2 regions of the Psychrosphaera aestuarii genome follow, and region 2 is predicted to be linked to the other one. Evidence: predicted binding sites of a transcription regulator. Region 2 holds the regulator's gene; the other holds the start of a gene.
The links. The regulator NrdR, encoded in region 2, represses ribonucleotide reductase genes. The targets are predictions, from matches to a motif close to AAACACNANATNTNGTGTTT.
Positions count from the first base shown of each region.

Region 1: nrdA (class 1a ribonucleoside-diphosphate reductase subunit alpha) is a predicted target of NrdR. The motif match lies at 3,056-3,075, and genes of this name have one in related genera.

Region 1 is NZ_CP072844.1:1,805,030-1,813,869, forward strand. Features, by position in the region: gene nrdB (class Ia ribonucleoside-diphosphate reductase subunit beta) at 1-611, opposite strand, end outside; gene nrdA (class 1a ribonucleoside-diphosphate reductase subunit alpha) at 652-2,967, opposite strand; gene ubiG (bifunctional 2-polyprenyl-6-hydroxyphenol methylase/3-demethylubiquinol 3-O-methyltransferase UbiG) at 3,294-4,022, opposite strand; gene gyrA (DNA topoisomerase (ATP-hydrolyzing) subunit A) at 4,269-6,956, shown strand; gene serC (3-phosphoserine/phosphohydroxythreonine transaminase) at 7,178-8,272, shown strand; gene aroA (3-phosphoshikimate 1-carboxyvinyltransferase) at 8,298-8,840, shown strand, end outside.
Region 2 is NZ_CP072844.1:1,369,097-1,377,936, forward strand. Features, by position in the region: gene J9318_RS06140 (response regulator transcription factor) at 1-651, shown strand, start outside; gene glyA (serine hydroxymethyltransferase) at 799-2,055, shown strand; gene nrdR (transcriptional regulator NrdR) at 2,136-2,636, shown strand; gene ribD (bifunctional diaminohydroxyphosphoribosylaminopyrimidine deaminase/5-amino-6-(5-phosphoribosylamino)uracil reductase RibD) at 2,645-3,844, shown strand; gene J9318_RS06160 (riboflavin synthase) at 3,871-4,530, shown strand; gene ribBA (bifunctional 3,4-dihydroxy-2-butanone-4-phosphate synthase/GTP cyclohydrolase II) at 4,556-5,665, shown strand; gene ribH (6,7-dimethyl-8-ribityllumazine synthase) at 5,756-6,220, shown strand; gene nusB (transcription antitermination factor NusB) at 6,230-6,649, shown strand; gene thiL (thiamine-phosphate kinase) at 6,678-7,655, shown strand; gene J9318_RS06185 (phosphatidylglycerophosphatase A family protein) at 7,662-8,141, shown strand; gene J9318_RS06190 (chemotaxis protein CheW) at 8,142-8,840, opposite strand, start outside.

The DNA of each region.
Region 1 (8,840 bases), 440 kb from region 2:
AGCGCATTAATAGAATTTACAGCAAGATAAAGCTTTTTCTTTAATTCGCGAGTTGTAACATTATACTCAACGCCTTCAATAGTATGCTTGCCTTCACCTAGTGTTTGAAATAACTGTGTGTGAAATATTAAATCATCGTAATATTGAGATATATCAGTAGCACGCTTGAGTATCTCTTCATTTCTAACTATATCATCAAAGATCGGGCTAGGGTCGTTAAACAAATTTCGAAGGATGTGTGTATATGAACGTGAGTGAATAGTTTCACTAAAAGACCATGTTTCAATCCAAGTTTCTAATTCTGGTAAAGACGTTATTGGTAAAAGAGCTACGTTAGGGCTTCGACCTTGAACAGAATCTAACAGCGTTTGATACTTTAAATTAGAAATAAAGATATGTTTTTCACTTTCTGTCATAGACTGGAAATCGGCTCTGTCACGACTTACGTCAATCTCTTCTGGACGCCAGAAAAAAGAAAGTTGTTTTTCAATTAGCTTCTCGAAAATGGAATGACGTTGCTGGTCGTAACGAGCAACGTTGACCGTTTCGCCAAAAAACATCGGCTGCTCTAGTGGATTAACATCTTTTTGATTAAAAGTGGTATAACGCATTATCTTTACTCTATTTAATTAGGTTATGAATGGCGTGTAATTAAATTTTACACGCACCGCCTTCACAGTCTTCATCGTCTTCAATTACAACTGTTGTTGGAGGCTCTACCGATTTTGTTTTGCCACCATCAGTTACCGTACCAGCTTGGTCACGAGTGTTATGGTAGTAAAGTGTTTTTACGCCATATTTATAAGCCATCAACAAGTCTTTCAATAACTGCTGCATAGGCACTCTATGATCAGGGTAATTGCTTGGATCATAATTTGTGTTTGCAGATATCGTTTGGTCAATAAACTTCTGCATAATACCGACAAGCTGCAAATAACCAGTGTTATTTTCTAGGCTCCACAACAATTCATATTGGTCACGTAATGTAGCAATTTCTGGTACTACTTGCTTAAGAATACCGTCTTTACTTGCTTTTATAGAAATCAAACCACGCGGTGGCTCAATACCATTAGTAGCATTTGAAATCTGTGATGAAGTTTCAGAAGGCATCAATGCAGAAAGTGTAGAATTACGTAAACCATACTTAACCATGTCTGCGCGCAAGCCTTCCCAATCTAAATGTAAAGGCTCATCACAAAACTCATCTACTGCTTTTTTATAAGTATCTATTGGTAAGATACCTTGAGAATAGGTGGTCTCATTAAACTTAGGACAAGCCCCTTGCTCTTTTGCTAAAACATTCGATGCTTTTAATAGGTAATACTGAATGGCTTCAAAGGTTCTGTGCGTAAGGTTGTTGCCAGAACCATCCGAATACTTAGCACCATTCTTGGCTAGGTAGTAGGCCATATTAATAACGCCTATACCTAGAGTACGACGACCCATAGTTGCATTTTTAGCAGCAATTACTGGGTAATCTTGATAATCAAGTAAGTTATCTAAAGCACGAACAGCAAGTTCTGCCAACTCTTCTAATTCATCTAAAGAGTCAATGGCTCCTAAGTTAAATGCAGACAGTGTACACAAGGCAATCTCACCTTCTTCATCATTAATGTGCTGAAGCGGTTTAGTTGGCAATGCGATTTCTAAACAAAGGTTACTTTGTCTAACTGGCGCTAATTTAGGATTAAAAGGACTGTGTGTATTACAGTGATCGACGTTCTGTAAATAAATACGGCCTGTGCTAGCACGTTCGTTTAGGAACAAGCTAAATAACTCAATAGCTTTTATACGTTTCTTACGAATACTTTCATCGTTTTCGTATTTTACATATAACTCTTCGAACTTGTCCTGGTCTTCGAAGTAAGCATCGTATAAGCCAGGAACATCAGATGGACTGAACAACGTAATGTAATCATCTTTAATCAAACGAGAATACATAGTGCGGTTAAACTGTACGCCGTAATCTAAGTGGCGAACTCGGTTTTCTTCAACACCGCGGTTGTTTTTAAGTACTAAAAGAGACTCTACTTCTAAGTGCCAAAGTGGATAGAATAGGGTAGCGGCACCACCACGTACACCACCTTGCGAACAACTTTTAACGGCTGTTTGAAAATGTTTGTAAAAAGGGATACAGCCTGTATGGAAAGCCTCGCCGTTTCTAATAGAGCTACCTAGGGCTCTAATACGACCAGCATTGATACCAATACCAGCGCGTTGGCTTACATACTTTACTATAGCGGACGACGTTGCGTTAATTGAGTCCAAATTATCGCCAGCTTCAATTAGAACACACGAGCTAAATTGACGAGTTGGTGTGCGCACACCAGACATAATCGGTGTTGGTAAAGAAATTTTAAACTGTGAAGCAGCATCATAAAAACGACGAATGTAATCTAATCGAGTGTCTGCTGGATACTTAGCAAAAAGGCAAGCTGCTACAAGGACATATAGGAACTGTGCACTTTCATAAATTTCACCGGTAACTCGGTTTTGAACTAAGTATTTCCCTTCTAGTTGTTTTACCGCTGCATAGCTAAAATCAAGATCGCGGTTATGGACCATAAACTCGTCCATCGCATCGAATTCTGCTTCGGTAAAGTCTGCGAGCAAATGCTCGTCATAACGCTTATCTGCAACCATCTTTTTAACATGATCGTACAAACGAGGTGGCTCAAACTGACCATACGCTTTTTTACGTAGATGAAACACAGCTAAACGCGCTGACATATATTGATAGTCAGGGCTGGTTTCTGAAATCAGATCTGCGGCTGCTTTGATAATAGTTTCATGGATGTCTTCTGTTTTAATGCCGTCATAAAATTGTATATGAGAGCGAATTTCAACTTCAGATACAGATACATTATCTAGACCTTTAGCGGCCCAAGTAATGACTCTATGGATTTTATCTAAGTCGAGAGGTTCTTTAGAACCGTCTCGTTTGCTAACAGAAAGGCTGGTATTCATCTGGCCTGCTTGTCCTTTATTTTTATTGTATGCGCACGGATTATGCTAATCGTATTAACATTAACCAATTATTTTACCCATTGGATAAAAACACATCATATAGTGTTTTAATTATTACAGTGCCACAAGATAGAGTGTGTTGAGTCTCAATGCAACCCTAAATGTTGTGGTAAATATAGCCACTTTTTTACAGGGTAAGTGTTCCCTAACGCTATGACAATTACTGTCAAATACCGACAGAAAAAATCTAGTTAAAAACTAAAAAAAGATCTTTTTTTTTATTCGAAAAAATTCATAAAAAAGGGCTCAAAACGAGCCCACTTTAGTTACAGTTTTTCACAGTAGATTAAATAGTTTACATCTACTCCAGGTTTAATCTTAAACTGCTCGGTAAACGGATTAAAATGTACACCTACTGCTTCTTTTACCTTTACACCATGCCGTTCAGCCCATCCAATGAGTTGGGCTGGTTTTATAAACTTATCAAAGTCATGCGTTCCGTCAGGAACGATTTTTAATAACTTTTCTGCGGCAATAATCGCTAATAAATAACTCTTTAATGTTTTATCAAGCGTTGAGAAAAATACCTTTCCTCCAGGCTTACATAATGTAATCGCCGCACGGACAACAGACTCGGGATCAGGTACATGTTCGAGCATTTCCAGACAGGTAACTATGTCATACTTGTCTGGGTATTCATTTGCGAATTGTTCTGCGCTAGCTTTTATATACTCTACATTCGCTATTTTAGATTCCATAGCATGAAGTCGGGCAACATTTAGCGAGTCATCAGCGAGATCGATACCAGTGACATCAGCACCTAACTTAGCCAATTGCTCAGCAAAAATACCACCACCGCAACCAATATCTAAAACAACTTGTTGGTCGACACCATTTGTTTTTTCTTGGATATATGCAACACGAGTAGGGTTCAATAAATGTAGAGGTTTAAAGTCTCCTTCTTTATCCCACCAAGCCGCTGCTATAGAGTTAAACTTATTGATTTCACTATCATCAACATTAGTTACATTTTGAGGATTCTGTTCAGGCTTCATTTTGATCCATTAATTTATCGCCACCAGGGTAAGATGACACAACTAAAATTTATTATAAAGATGGATCAAGGATCTTTGAAGTAGAAAAATTTTGTTTTTGTATAAAAAAGTTATAGATTGATGTTTAATTAGATGTCGGACAAATTACTAATTTAAACTAGCCAGTTATCGTCATTGTGTTACAATCGCGAGCTGACTTTATAACAATAAAACTTCATTAAAGTAGTTGCAGGGAACAGTGCGTTTATGACAGATCTTGCCAACAATATTAGCCCGATTAATATTGAAGAAGAATTAAAAACCAGTTACCTAGATTATGCGATGAGCGTAATTGTAGGTCGTGCATTACCAGATGTTCGTGATGGATTAAAACCAGTACATCGACGTGTATTATTCGCAATGAATGAATTGCGCAATGACTGGAACAAGCCTTACAAAAAATCTGCTCGTGTAGTAGGTGATGTAATTGGTAAATACCATCCACATGGTGACAGCGCCGTATACGATACAATTGTACGTATGGCTCAGCCTTTCTCTTTACGTTATACATTAGTTGATGGCCAGGGTAACTTTGGTTCAATTGACGGTGATTCAGCGGCTGCCATGCGTTATACCGAAGTACGTATGGAAAAACTAGCTCACGAGCTATTAGCTGACTTAGAAAAAGAGACAGTTGATTTTGTTCCAAACTATGATGGTACCGAATTTATTCCAGCGGTGTTACCAACCAAGGTTCCTAACTTACTGATCAATGGTTCGTCTGGTATCGCTGTTGGTATGGCAACAAACATTCCTCCACACTCATTACGTGAAGTTGTTGATGCTACTTTAGCCTTATCACATAACCCTGACATGGACCTAGAAGAGTTGATGACTCATATTCCAGGCCCTGATTTCCCAACGGGTGCTATTATTAATGGCCGTAAAGGCATTGAAGAAGCATACCGTACCGGTCGTGGTAAAGTTTATATTCGCGCTAAAACAGAAATCGAAACGGATGAAAAAACGGGTAAAGATACAATCATTGTTAACGAAATACCTTATCAAGTTAACAAAGCCCGCTTAATTGAAAAAATTGCTGAATTAGTAAAAGATAAAAAGCTAGAGGGCATTTCTGCACTTCGTGACGAGTCTGATAAAGACGGTATGCGTATCGTTATTGAACTTAAACGTGGTGAGCCGACTGAAGTAATTCTAAATCACTTATTTGCATTGACTCAAATGCAAACCGTGTTTGGTATTAACATGGTTGCGCTTGACCATGGTCAGCCAAAGATATTCAACCTAAAAGAAATGCTTGAAGCCTTCTTGTCGCACAGACGTGAAGTTGTTACTCGCAGAACAGTATTTGACTTACGTAAAGCTCGTGATCGTGCACACATACTTGAAGCTCTAGCCATTGCATTAGCAAACATCGACGAAATTATTGAGCTAATTAAGACGTCTCCAACGCCAGCTGAAGCAAAAATTCGCTTAACTTCTCGTGGATGGAACTTAGGTTCTGTTGCAGCCATGTTAGAACGTGCAGGTGATGATGCAGCGCGTCCAGAGTGGCTAGAAGATGAGTTTGGTATTCGTGACGGTCAGTACTTTATGACTGAACAGCAAGCTCAAGCAATTTTAGAACTTAGACTTCATAAGTTAACCGGTCTCGAACACGAAAAGATCCTTGGTGAATATGCTGAGCTTTTAGAGCTAATAGCAGAATTACTTGAGATTTTAGGTAGTCCAGCACGTTTAATGGAAGTTATTCGTGAAGAAATCGAGTTAATACGTGCGACTTACGGTGATGAACGCTGTACAGAAATTCGTGATGCGTCACATGATATTAATTTAGAAGACCTAATTAACGAAGAAGATGTTGTTGTAACACTTTCTCATGAGGGTTATACCAAGTATCAGCCGTTAACAGACTATCAAGCTCAACGCCGTGGCGGTAGAGGTAAGTCTGCAACTAAAATGAAAGATGAAGATTTCATCGAGAAGTTATTAATTGCAAATACACACGATACTATTCTTTGTTTCTCTGACTTTGGTCGCTTGTATTGGTTAAAAGTTTATCAATTACCACTAGCAAGTCGTCAATCTCGTGGCCGTCCAATTGTAAATATTTTACCGTTAGACACAGATGAGAAAATTACGGCTATTTTGCCTGTACGTGAATTTGAAGAAGGTAAGTTTGTCTTCATGGCGACAGCCAACGGTACCGTTAAGAAAACAGCCTTAACAGAATACTCTCGACCTCGCTCAAACGGTATTATTGCCGTAAACTTGAATGAAGGCGATAAATTGATTGGCGTTGACATCACTAATGGTGAAGACGAAATTATGTTGTTCTCTCAAAACGGTAAAGTTGTTCGTTTCCATGAAAATCAAGTTCGTGGAATGGGACGTACAGCAACGGGTGTGCGTGGCATTAAGTTAACAGACGATGCGAAAGTAGTGTCACTTATTATCCCTAACCATGAGGATAACATCTTAACCATTACTGAAAACGGCTTCGGTAAACGTACACCACAGCATGAGTACCCGGCTAAGAGTCGAGCAACTCAAGGCGTTGTTTCTATTAAAGTTAGTGAACGTAATGGCTTGGTGGTAGGTGCAACTCAAGTTGCTGATAATCATGAAATAATGATCATCAGTAATAAGGGCACTTTAGTTAGAACAAGAGTCGAAGAAGTCTCTGTTGTTGGCCGAAACACACAAGGCGTTCGTTTAATTCGAACAATTGAAGGCGAACTTGTTGTTGGTCTAGCTCGTATTGAAGAAATCGAAGAAGAAGTTGAATTGGACGAAGATGGAAATCCAATCATTGCTGAAGGTGCAGACCTAGAGCAAGATTCAACGGAATCAAAGGTTGACTCATCAGAAGGCGAAGGCACCTCAAATGTTCCTGCCGACTCAAAAGATGCAGCTGAAGACGACGAAGTGTAAACAGTTACTTAAATATTTATATAAAAAGGCTCCTTAAAGGGGCCTTTTTTGTTTTTCATTTAGATATTTATTAAAATTGAGTGCGTTAAAACAACAAGGTGAGACTGTTCCATTTCGATTATGAAATTATATGTAAACCACCACAAAATTGAGTTGAGAAATTGGTTTCATAGAGTTAGAGTCTTTATTCAACTTTTCCGTTCATTTCTTTTGAGAACACTATGATTAAATATAACTTTTGCGCGGGTCCGGCAAAGCTTCCAGATGATGTTTTGAAAATTGCGCAAGCTGAGTTACTCGACTGGAGTAACACGGGTTGCTCAGTAATGGAAATGAGTCATCGTAGCAAAGAGTTTATTAACGTTTATAACGAAGCGGTCGAAGGCCTAACACGTTTACTCAATATCCCTGAAGACTATAGTGTTTTATTTATGCATGGTGGCGGTCGAGGCCAATTTTCAGCAGTACCATTAAACTTATTGAAGCAAGGTAGCAGTGATGGCGCCCATTATGTCACAACTGGTTCCTGGTCTGCAGATGCAGTTAAAGAAGCCGAGAAGTTTGGGCAAATAAAAGAAACAAAGCCGGTCATAAATAACAATAATCTTTATTCGGTTCTCCCTGTCGAACAATGGCAATTAGATGACGAAGTAGACTTTGTTCATTATTGTCCAAATGAGACAGTAGATGGTATCGAAGTATTCGAATCACCAAAAAAAGTATCGCGTAACTTATGTGTTGTTGCCGATATGTCATCGACTATTTTATCTCGTGTTATTGATGTTAATGATTTTGACCTGATTTATGCTGGTGCACAAAAAAACATTGGTCCGTCGGGACTTACCATTGTAATCATTAAAAACGCGTTACTAAAACGAAGCCAAAATAATGTTCCGTCCATTTTTAATTATGCGTTAACCGCTGAAAAAGAAAGTATGTTTAACACACCGCCTACGTTTGCCATTTATTTAGCAAACTTGGTATTCAAGTGGTTAATAGCCAAAGGCGGTGTTTCTGAAATAGAAAAAGTAAACATCGAAAAAGCAGCGCTGTTATACAAAGCAATTGATGACTCGCAGTTGTTTTATAGTAAAGTAGCAGCGCAAAACAGATCTAGAATGAATGTTACCTTTTTCCTAAAAAATACTGATTTAGAAAGTAAATTTTTAGAGCAAGCGGAGCAAGCTGGGCTTCTCGCATTAAAAGGCCACAGAAGTGTCGGTGGAATCCGCGCTAGCATATACAACGCTATGCCAATTGAAGGGGTTCAAGCTTTGGTAAACTTCATGAACAAATTCGAATCAGAAAATACCTAGTCTCAGGGAAATTATGTCTGCAGTTATTGAACAATTAGTTATGCCTCATATAAAAGAATTTCGAGGCGATGTTACCGTACCAGGCTCTAAAAGCTTATCAAATAGAGCATTGTTAATGGCGGCCTTGTGTGAGGGTGAAACGCGCATTACCAATTTATTAGACAGCGATGACATAAAGCACATGTTAGTGGCACTTGAACATCTCGGTGTAAAAACAAAACTGAGTGACGATAAGACAGAGTGCACTGTTATTGGTAATGGTGGTGTATTTAGACAACCAGACGCACCGCTGTTTTTAGGTAATGCAGGAACGGCTATGAGACCATTAGCCGCAATATTAGCTGTTAGCAATATATCTTCCACCTTGGCGGGTGAGCCACGTATGTTTGAGCGTCCAATTGAGCATTTAATTGACGCTATGCAGCCACTTGGCATAGACGTTAAATATATGAACGACCACGGTTTTCCACCGTTAGCTATTTCGCCATATGTTAAGTGCTTAGACGGTTCCGTCGATTTAGAGATAGACGGAAGTGTTTCAAGCCAATTTTTAACTGCGCTACTTATG
Region 2 (8,840 bases):
TCGTCATTACAGATGGTAAAACAACTTAATCACGCCAACTCTGAGAATGAAATTGCCCAAACGGTATTTAGTTTCCTTGCATCGCAAGGTTTGCATGCCGCGATTTATTTAGTAAATGACAAAAATACGAGCTGTTTTGATCAAACCTCAACCGTGTGTTCACCTATTGTGAAAGAGGTATTCGAGCTTACTCACAATAAACAACGAATTAAGAACTTAGGTAATCGCCTAATGGTCTCAGATACCCATTGCTCTATATTAGTTTTAGATCCGCCTAAGTCTGACGAAGAAGCATATGGTATTTTTATTGATATCATTACTGTTGTCATCGAGGCTGTTGAGGCTAGGTTTATCGGCTTTTTAAGAGAGCAGGAACTGAAGTCGTTGAACAAGGAATTATCGTTAGTAATAAGTCAAATAAACACAGATGTTGAGCAAGTAAGGCAAGATAAGCAGCAGTTAATGGACGATATCATAATGCAGATTGGCTTGAGTTTTCATAAGCTCGATTTGACCATCGAACAGGAAGAATATTTTACAAAACTGATGGAGCAAACGTTACTGTCTCATGATGAAAACAACAATGTTTTGATGACACTTCAAGGCCGACTGCAAACGCTCGTTAACGAAATGAAAACGCTACTGAGTTAGCATAGTCCTGCGTTTTAAATAACAAGTTCATAAAAGTAATCGATTTAAGTTAAAAAATCTCATTGTTAACATATAGGCTTTTGATAAAGAAGTGCGTATTATAAGCGCCTCATTTGTTTGTTATATAACCAGTACCGAGGTGTAATAATGTTAACTCGTGATATGAACATCGCAGATTTCGACCCAGAACTATGGGAATCAATGCAACAAGAAACTCAACGTCAAGAACATCATATTGAGTTGATTGCTTCTGAAAACTACACAAGTCCACGCGTTATGCAGGCTCAAGGCTCTCAATTAACAAACAAATACGCCGAAGGTTACCCTGGTAAGCGCTATTATGGTGGTTGTGAGTATGTTGATGTAACTGAACAACTAGCAATTGACAGAGCTAACCAGCTTTTTGGTTCTACCTATGCAAATGTTCAACCGCACTCAGGCTCTCAAGCAAACTCGGCGGTTTTTCAAGCTTTATTAAATCCGGGCGATACTTATTTAGGTATGAGTCTCGCGCATGGTGGCCATTTAACACACGGTTCACATGTTAACTTTTCTGGTAAAACGTATAACGCGATTCCATACGGTCTTGATGAAGAAACTGGCGAAATAGATTACAAACAAGTTGAGCAACTTGCCGATGAACACCAGCCAAAAATGATCATCGCAGGATTTTCAGCTTACTCAGGCATCGTAGATTGGGCACGTTTTCGTGAGATTGCTGATAAAGTAGGTGCATATTTATTCGTCGACATGGCACATGTAGCTGGCTTAGTGGCTGCTGGTGTTTATCCGAATCCGGTCCCTCATGCACATGTTGTTTCTACAACTACTCATAAGACCTTAGCGGGCCCGCGTGGAGGTTTAATCATCTCGGGTGCGAACGATGAAGATCTGTATAAAAAATTAAATAGTGCGGTTTTCCCAGGTGGACAAGGTGGACCTTTGTGTCACGTTATTGCGGCTAAAGCAGTAGCCTTTAAAGAGGCACTACAACCTGAATTTAAGGAATACCAAGCTCAAGTTTTATTAAATGCACAAAAAATGTGTTCAGTAATGCAAGAGCGCGGTTACAACATTGTTTCAGGTGGCACTCAAAACCACTTGTTCTTAGTTGATTTAATCAATAAAGATATTACTGGCAAAGAAGCTGACGCTGCATTAAGTAAAGCGTTTATTACAGTAAACAAAAACTCTGTACCAAATGATCCTCGTTCTCCGTTTGTAACCTCAGGACTTCGCTTGGGCACACCAGCGGTTACTCGTCGTGGCATGAAAGAAGCGGAAATGGTAGAGCTTTCTAACCTGATTTGTGATGTGTTAGATGATATTAACAATGAAGCGAGCCTAGCTGCGGTGAAAGAGAAAGTTGTTGCGTTGTGCGCACGCTTTCCTGTTTACGCTTAGTCTATTTTTTACAGCAAAAGCTGTGTTAATATTTAAAGCCGTGGAAACACGGCTTTTTTATTATTCCTAGGAAAACACATATGCATTGTCCATTTTGCACGGCAACGGAAACCAAAGTAATTGACTCGCGTCTTGTTGGCGGTGGCTCGCAAGTGCGCAGGCGCCGTGCATGCAATGAATGCAATGAAAGGTTTACCACTTTTGAAGGTGCCGAGTTGGTCATGCCGAAAGTGGTAAAACGAGATAGTAAACGTGAGCCATTTAATGAAGAAAAGATGAGTGCTGGCATTCTACGCGCTATTGAGAAAAGACCCGTTTGTACTGAACAAGTTGATCAACTTATCCTTTCAATCAAAAAAGAAATCAGGAATACCGGAGAGCGTGAGATCTCCTCAGAGTTCATTGGTAGTCTTATTATGGATGGACTCGTTCAGCTAGATAAGGTTGCATACGTCAGATTCGCCTCAGTCTATCGTTCCTTTGAAGATATCAAAGAGTTTGGTGAAGAAATTGCTAAAATAGGTCAGCAAGTAGACTCAGCTAAAGAACTAAAAAGCCGCCAATCGAAACTATTTGAATAAGACAAATAATGCCTGAAAAAAGTCCAAGTAAGCACTACACTCTTCAAGAACATGAGTTCATGGCCCATGCTATTCAGCTTGCAAAAAAAGGGACATATACCACATCACCAAACCCAAACGTAGGTTGTGTTATTGTTAAGAATAACAAGATAATCTCGCAAGGGTGGCACAAAAAAGCGGGTAGTGGTCACGCCGAAGTCAATGCGCTGGCCGATGTATCCGTGGAGGACTCTTTAGGTGCTACGGCCTATGTAACATTAGAGCCGTGTAGTCATTATGGCCGAACCCCACCTTGTGCACTTCGGTTGATTGAGGCTAAAGTGGCAACCGTGTTTGTCGCTATGCTTGATCCGAACCCGCAAGTTGCAGGTAATGGTATCGCAATACTTAAAGGAGCTGGTATCGAAGTGCATGTCGGTTTGTTAGAGGCCGATGCTCGAGCTTTAAATTACGGTTTTTTTAGTCGTATGGAAAAAAACAAGCCTTTTGTCCGGGTAAAACTAGCAAGTTCATTGGATGGAAAAACAGCCCTTAGCAACGGCGAAAGTAAATGGATAACAGGTCCCTCTGCGCGGGCAGATGTGCAAAAATATCGAGCAGCGAGTTGCGCTATTCTAACAACAGCACAAACGGTTTTAGTTGATAATGCAAGGCTAAACGTTCGTGAAGAACAACTCGAGTTTATGTACCCTTACAATGGTGTTGTTACTCAAATTCGTCAGCCAATTAAGGTTATTTTAGACGGACACAATAGAATTAAACGCTCGACAATCGATGAGCTTGATTTGTTTAATATTGACTTGGACTCAAATAGCGCAGATACCCCAGGTATTGTGATTATAAAATCAAATACTGGTTTGTCAGAGTTCCAAAAAGAGTTTAAAGACAGAGGCGATATCCGCATTATAGGTGCGAACTATGACCAACAAAGTGGTTTTGATATAGCGCAAGTGTTAGCTATTTGTAGTAGTTTGCAAATCAATAACCTATGGGTGGAAGCAGGAGGTAAGCTTGCTGGTTCTTTTATCGTTAGTAACCTATTTGATGAGCTTATTGTCTATGTCGCACCAAAACTGATGGGTATAGGCGGAATGGATTTAGTTCCTTTTGGTCCACTTGAAAATATGTCTCAAACAAAATCACTCAATTTACTAGACTGTAGAGTTGTAGGCGAAGATATTCGTTTAACATACTCACCAAAAGTTTAACAACGCTAATAAGATATGGGAATACTGTGTTTACAGGAATAATTGAAACAACTGGCAAAATCAAAAGCATCAATCGTCTTGGCGAAGACTTCCGAATAGAGGTCGAGTCATCAACCTTTGATTTTTCTGATGTGCATTTAGGCGACAGTATCGCTACAAACGGCGTTTGTTTGACCGTTGTATCAAAAAGTGCGAACTCCTACCAAGCCGATGTATCGAATGAAACTATAAAGTACACGGGCTTTAAGCATTATCAAGCCGGACAAACTGTAAATTTAGAGAAGGCGATGTTACCAACAACTCGCTTTGGTGGCCACATGGTTAGTGGTCATGTCGATGCTGTATGTCACATAGCGTCTATATATGACAATGGCAGAGCAAAAGATATTTGGATTAGCATACCTAGCCAACTTTCAAAATATGTCGTAAAAAAAGGCTCAATTACGGTTGATGGTATAAGCCTTACTGTAAATGATGTTACGGATGGTCAATGTAAGTTGACAATTGTCCCCCATACTTTTGCTGAAACTACGTTAGCGAATGCAGTGGTAGGTGATGCAGTAAATATTGAAATAGATATAATAGCAAGATACGTAGAACGACTGCTCGGACAGGCAGCTGGTGGAGAGTCTTCATCAGGTGTTGATATGTCTTTATTGGCGCGAGCAGGTTATCTGAAAAAATAAGCTTCACCCTAAATTGGTAGAAAAAATGAAATTAAATACACCAGAAGAAATAATTGAAGATATTCGTCACGGTAAAATGGTTATCTTGATGGACGATGAAGACCGAGAAAATGAGGGTGATCTGATAATGGCGGCAGATATGTTGACGCCAGAGCATATAAACTTCATGGTGACACACGCTCGAGGTTTAGTTTGTTTGCCGATGACAGAAGAGCGAGCTCGCGCGCTAAACCTAACGTTAATGGTTGATAATAATAATGCACAGTTCGCTACGAACTTTACTGTATCAATAGAGGCTGCTGAGGGCGTTACCACAGGCATTAGTGCTGCTGATAGAGCAAGAACAATTCAAGCAGCTGTAGCAGCCGACGCTAAACCATCCGATATCGTCCAGCCAGGGCATATTTTTCCACTGGTGGCTAAAAAAGGTGGTGTTCTAACTCGTGCAGGACACACAGAGGCTGCTGTAGATTTGGCTCGATTAGCTGGCCGCACAGACTCGGGTGTTATTGTTGAAATTTTAAATGAAGATGGCTCGATGGCGCGTCGACCGGATTTAGAAATTTTTGCGAAAAAGCATGATTTAAAAATTGGAACGATCGCCGATTTAATTGAATACCGAAACCTAAATGAAACGACGGTAGAGCGCATTGCAAGCTGCAAAATACCTACGCAGTTTGGTGAATTTAACTTAGTTACATTTAAAGACACCATCGATGAGCAACTACATTTTGCAATGGTAAAAGGCGATTTAAACGCAATGGAAGCGCCGCTAGTGCGTGTTCATTTACAAAATACTTTCAGTGACTTATTGAGCTCTGACCGTTCAGTTAACAGAAGCTTTTCAATTGACTCAGCATTAAAGAAAATTGCTGATGAAGGCGGGGTTCTTGTCTTATTAGGAAAACAAGAAAGTAACCAAGAACTTATTAATATTGTTAAACGCTTTGAAGCTGAAGACAATGGCGATAATTTACCGCCAGCTAAATGGCAAGGTACCTCTCGAAATGTTGGCGTGGGCTCGCAAATACTTGCACAGCTTGGCGTTAACAAAATGCGCTTATTAAGTTCACCTAAAAAATACCATGCACTTTCCGGCTTTGGCTTAGAAGTTGTTGAGTATGTAAGTGAATAAGATCTAAGATCGCGCGATCTGCTAACATCTACTAATATGTTGTGGTATTATCGCGCAAAATTTTTTAAAGATAAGAAATAAGGTTTACGAATGAACGTAATCGAAGGCAATTTTCGTGCTACAGGTAAAAAATTCGCAATTGTAGTATCTCGCTTTAACCACTTTGTGGTTGATAGCTTGTTAGAGGGTGCAGTTGATGCATTAGAGCGTCACGGCGAAGTGAATCAAGACGATATAACAATTGTTTATGTTCCTGGAGCTTATGAATTACCATTAGCAGCGAAAAAGATTGCAAAGCGTGGCGATGTAGACGCTATTATTGCGATTGGCGCAGTTATTCGCGGCGGTACGCCTCATTTTGATTTTGTTGCAGGCGAGTGTAACAAAGGCTTAGCTACTGTCTCTCTTGAGTTTGATATTCCAGTAGCGTTTGGTGTCATTACGACTGATAGCATCGAACAAGCGATAGAGCGTTCTGGCACTAAAGCCGGTAACAAAGGTGGCGAAGCTGCCCTTGGTGCGCTTGAAATGGTCAACGTAATGGATCAAATCTAAGGCACTCTAATGAAACCAGCAGCACGAAGAAAAGCGAGAGCGTTAGCGGTACAAGCTATTTACTCATGGCAGATTAGCCAAAATCACGTTAGTGATATTGAGCAACAGTTTTTATTAGACAATGATGTAAACAAAATTGATGTCGAATTTTTCAAAGAAGCGATTCGCGGTGTGGCGGCTCATTACAAAGAGCTAGATACGGCTTTAACGCCATATACGGAACGCCCATATGAAGAAGTGGATCAAATTGAAAAAGCAATCATGCGTTTATCTGCCTTTGAACTTAAGTTTAGAGTTGATGTGCCATATAAAGTAGCTATTAACGAAGGTATTGAGCTTGCTAAAAAGTTTGGTGCTGACGATAGCCACCGTTTTGTAAACGGTGTACTTGATAGAGCCGCAAAAGATCTTCGAATTCCTCTAAGATAATTCTACTGATACCAGAAGGGAAATGGTTATGAAAGAGTTTGAAATGATTCAAACTTACTTTTCAGGCCGTGGTCCGCAACGTAAAGATGTTACTGTCGGCGTCGGTGATGACGCCGCTTTAATAAAGATGCCGCAGGATAAGCTGCTCGTTGTTGCAACAGATACCATGGTTGAAAACACTCACTTTTTTACAGATACAAGCGCTCGCTCAATCGGACATCGCTGTCTAGCAGTTAATTTGAGTGACTTTGCTGCAATGGGGGCAGAGCCAGCATGGGCGTCTGTTGCTATTACATTGCCTTCGGCAGACGAGCAGTGGGTAAAAGAGTTTGCAGACGGTTTATTTGAAATTGCCGAATACTATAATGTTCAAATTGTTGGTGGCGATACCACTCAAGGTCCTCTTGCTGTAACCGTAAGTTTGAAAGGTTTTGTCACTGAAGATAAAGCACTTTTAAGATCAGGAGCAAAAGCAGGTGATTGGATCTATGTCACCGGTGAACTGGGCGAGTCTGCGTTAGCGGTTGAGTCAAAGTTAAAAGGTTTAACTTTTCCAAGTGATATCGCTGAGCACATTCAGCAACGCTTTGACTTTCCAGTAGCTCGAATTGCGGCTGGGCATGTAATTAGGCATGCTGCAACTTCGGCATTAGATATTTCGGATGGGCTGATTCAAGACTTAGGGCATATTCTTAAAGCTTCAAGTGTTTCAGCACGAATTGATGTTGAACGTTTGCCTATCTCACACACGCTTTACGATGCGGTTGGACAAGAAAGAGCAATCAATTTGGCATTAACAGGTGGTGAGGATTATGAAATTTTATTCACAGTACCTGAGCAAAAAAAAGGTTATCTCGAGCAAAACGCGACAGCAATGGGCGTTAAGTATACCTGTATAGGTCAAATATATGGCGGGAATACAGGTATTGAATTGACCTTTAACAATGAACCATTTGAATTAAAAGGTGAAAAGGGCTTTCAACACTTTTCACATGACGACGAGTAGTATTAAATGGAAAATCCAGCAGTAAAGTTCAATTTGTGTAATAAAGTTCATTTACTTGCTACTGGTTTTGGTAGTGGATTAGCGCCTTTTGCACCTGGTACATTTGGTACGTTAGCTGCTATTCCTCTTTACCTTGCTTTTGTATATAGCCCAGCATATTTGTTTTACATATTTACTGTGTTCACCTGCTTGGTGGGTCCATATATTTGTGGTAAAGCTGCGTCTGACATAGGTGTTCATGACCACAAAGCGATAGTGTGGGACGAATTTGCAGGGATGTTTATTACACTTTGTTTTGTGCCATTTAGTTGGACGGCGATTGCGGTAGGTTTTGTTCTATTTCGCTTTTTTGACATCGTAAAGCCTTGGCCAATTAGTTACCTCGACAAGCATGTTCATGGTGGTCTTGGCATTATGATTGATGATATCGCTGCTGGTTTTGCCGCAGGTATTTCATTGTATTTTTTAATGCCTCTAATTTCATAGTCATGCTGTTTCAGATAAATCAGATAGCTTGATAGAGCCTGAATCGGGAAGCTTGAATAAAGCCGCCGGATCAATTATTAAGCTATGCTTACCGTCAAGTTGAATAAGGCCTTTTAACATCGCCTTGGTATCATTGTCTAAATCAAAGCCCACCGAAGTAACACTATCTAACCCTTTAATGTCACTTTCTTTTACGTGAATGTTATCTTTTACTTTGTCTACGAGTAAACCAACATGCGGATTTCTATCGTCTATCGTGGTAAAAATAATAATAGGTTTATATGTATATTCAATATGCTCAATAGCAGAGTCAAAAAGTTGGTTGATTTTTGTTAATACTTTACTTACTTCTATATTCTCATCACTTTGCACGGCGCCGCGTTTAGAAGCTTTTGCTAATAGGAGTTCAATGCTTTCAGCAATTTTTGAGAGTGCAATCGATAAGTCTGAATCTTGGCTTTTAAAGGACTCAAGCCATTTTTTGAAAACAACTGGCTCACATGGGTTAATTTGATTAGAAGTTGAGTCAAACCAACTGTTTAATGATTGTTTATGAAGCTGTAACTGCTCTATTGTTTTTAAATTAAACTCTTTTGTTGACCTATTATTTAAAATCCGGCCTAAGTCAAATATTGGAACCGGGACATTCATAAACTCTTTTGCACCAAGAAAATTAGGATTATTGTTTGGTACTTCCGT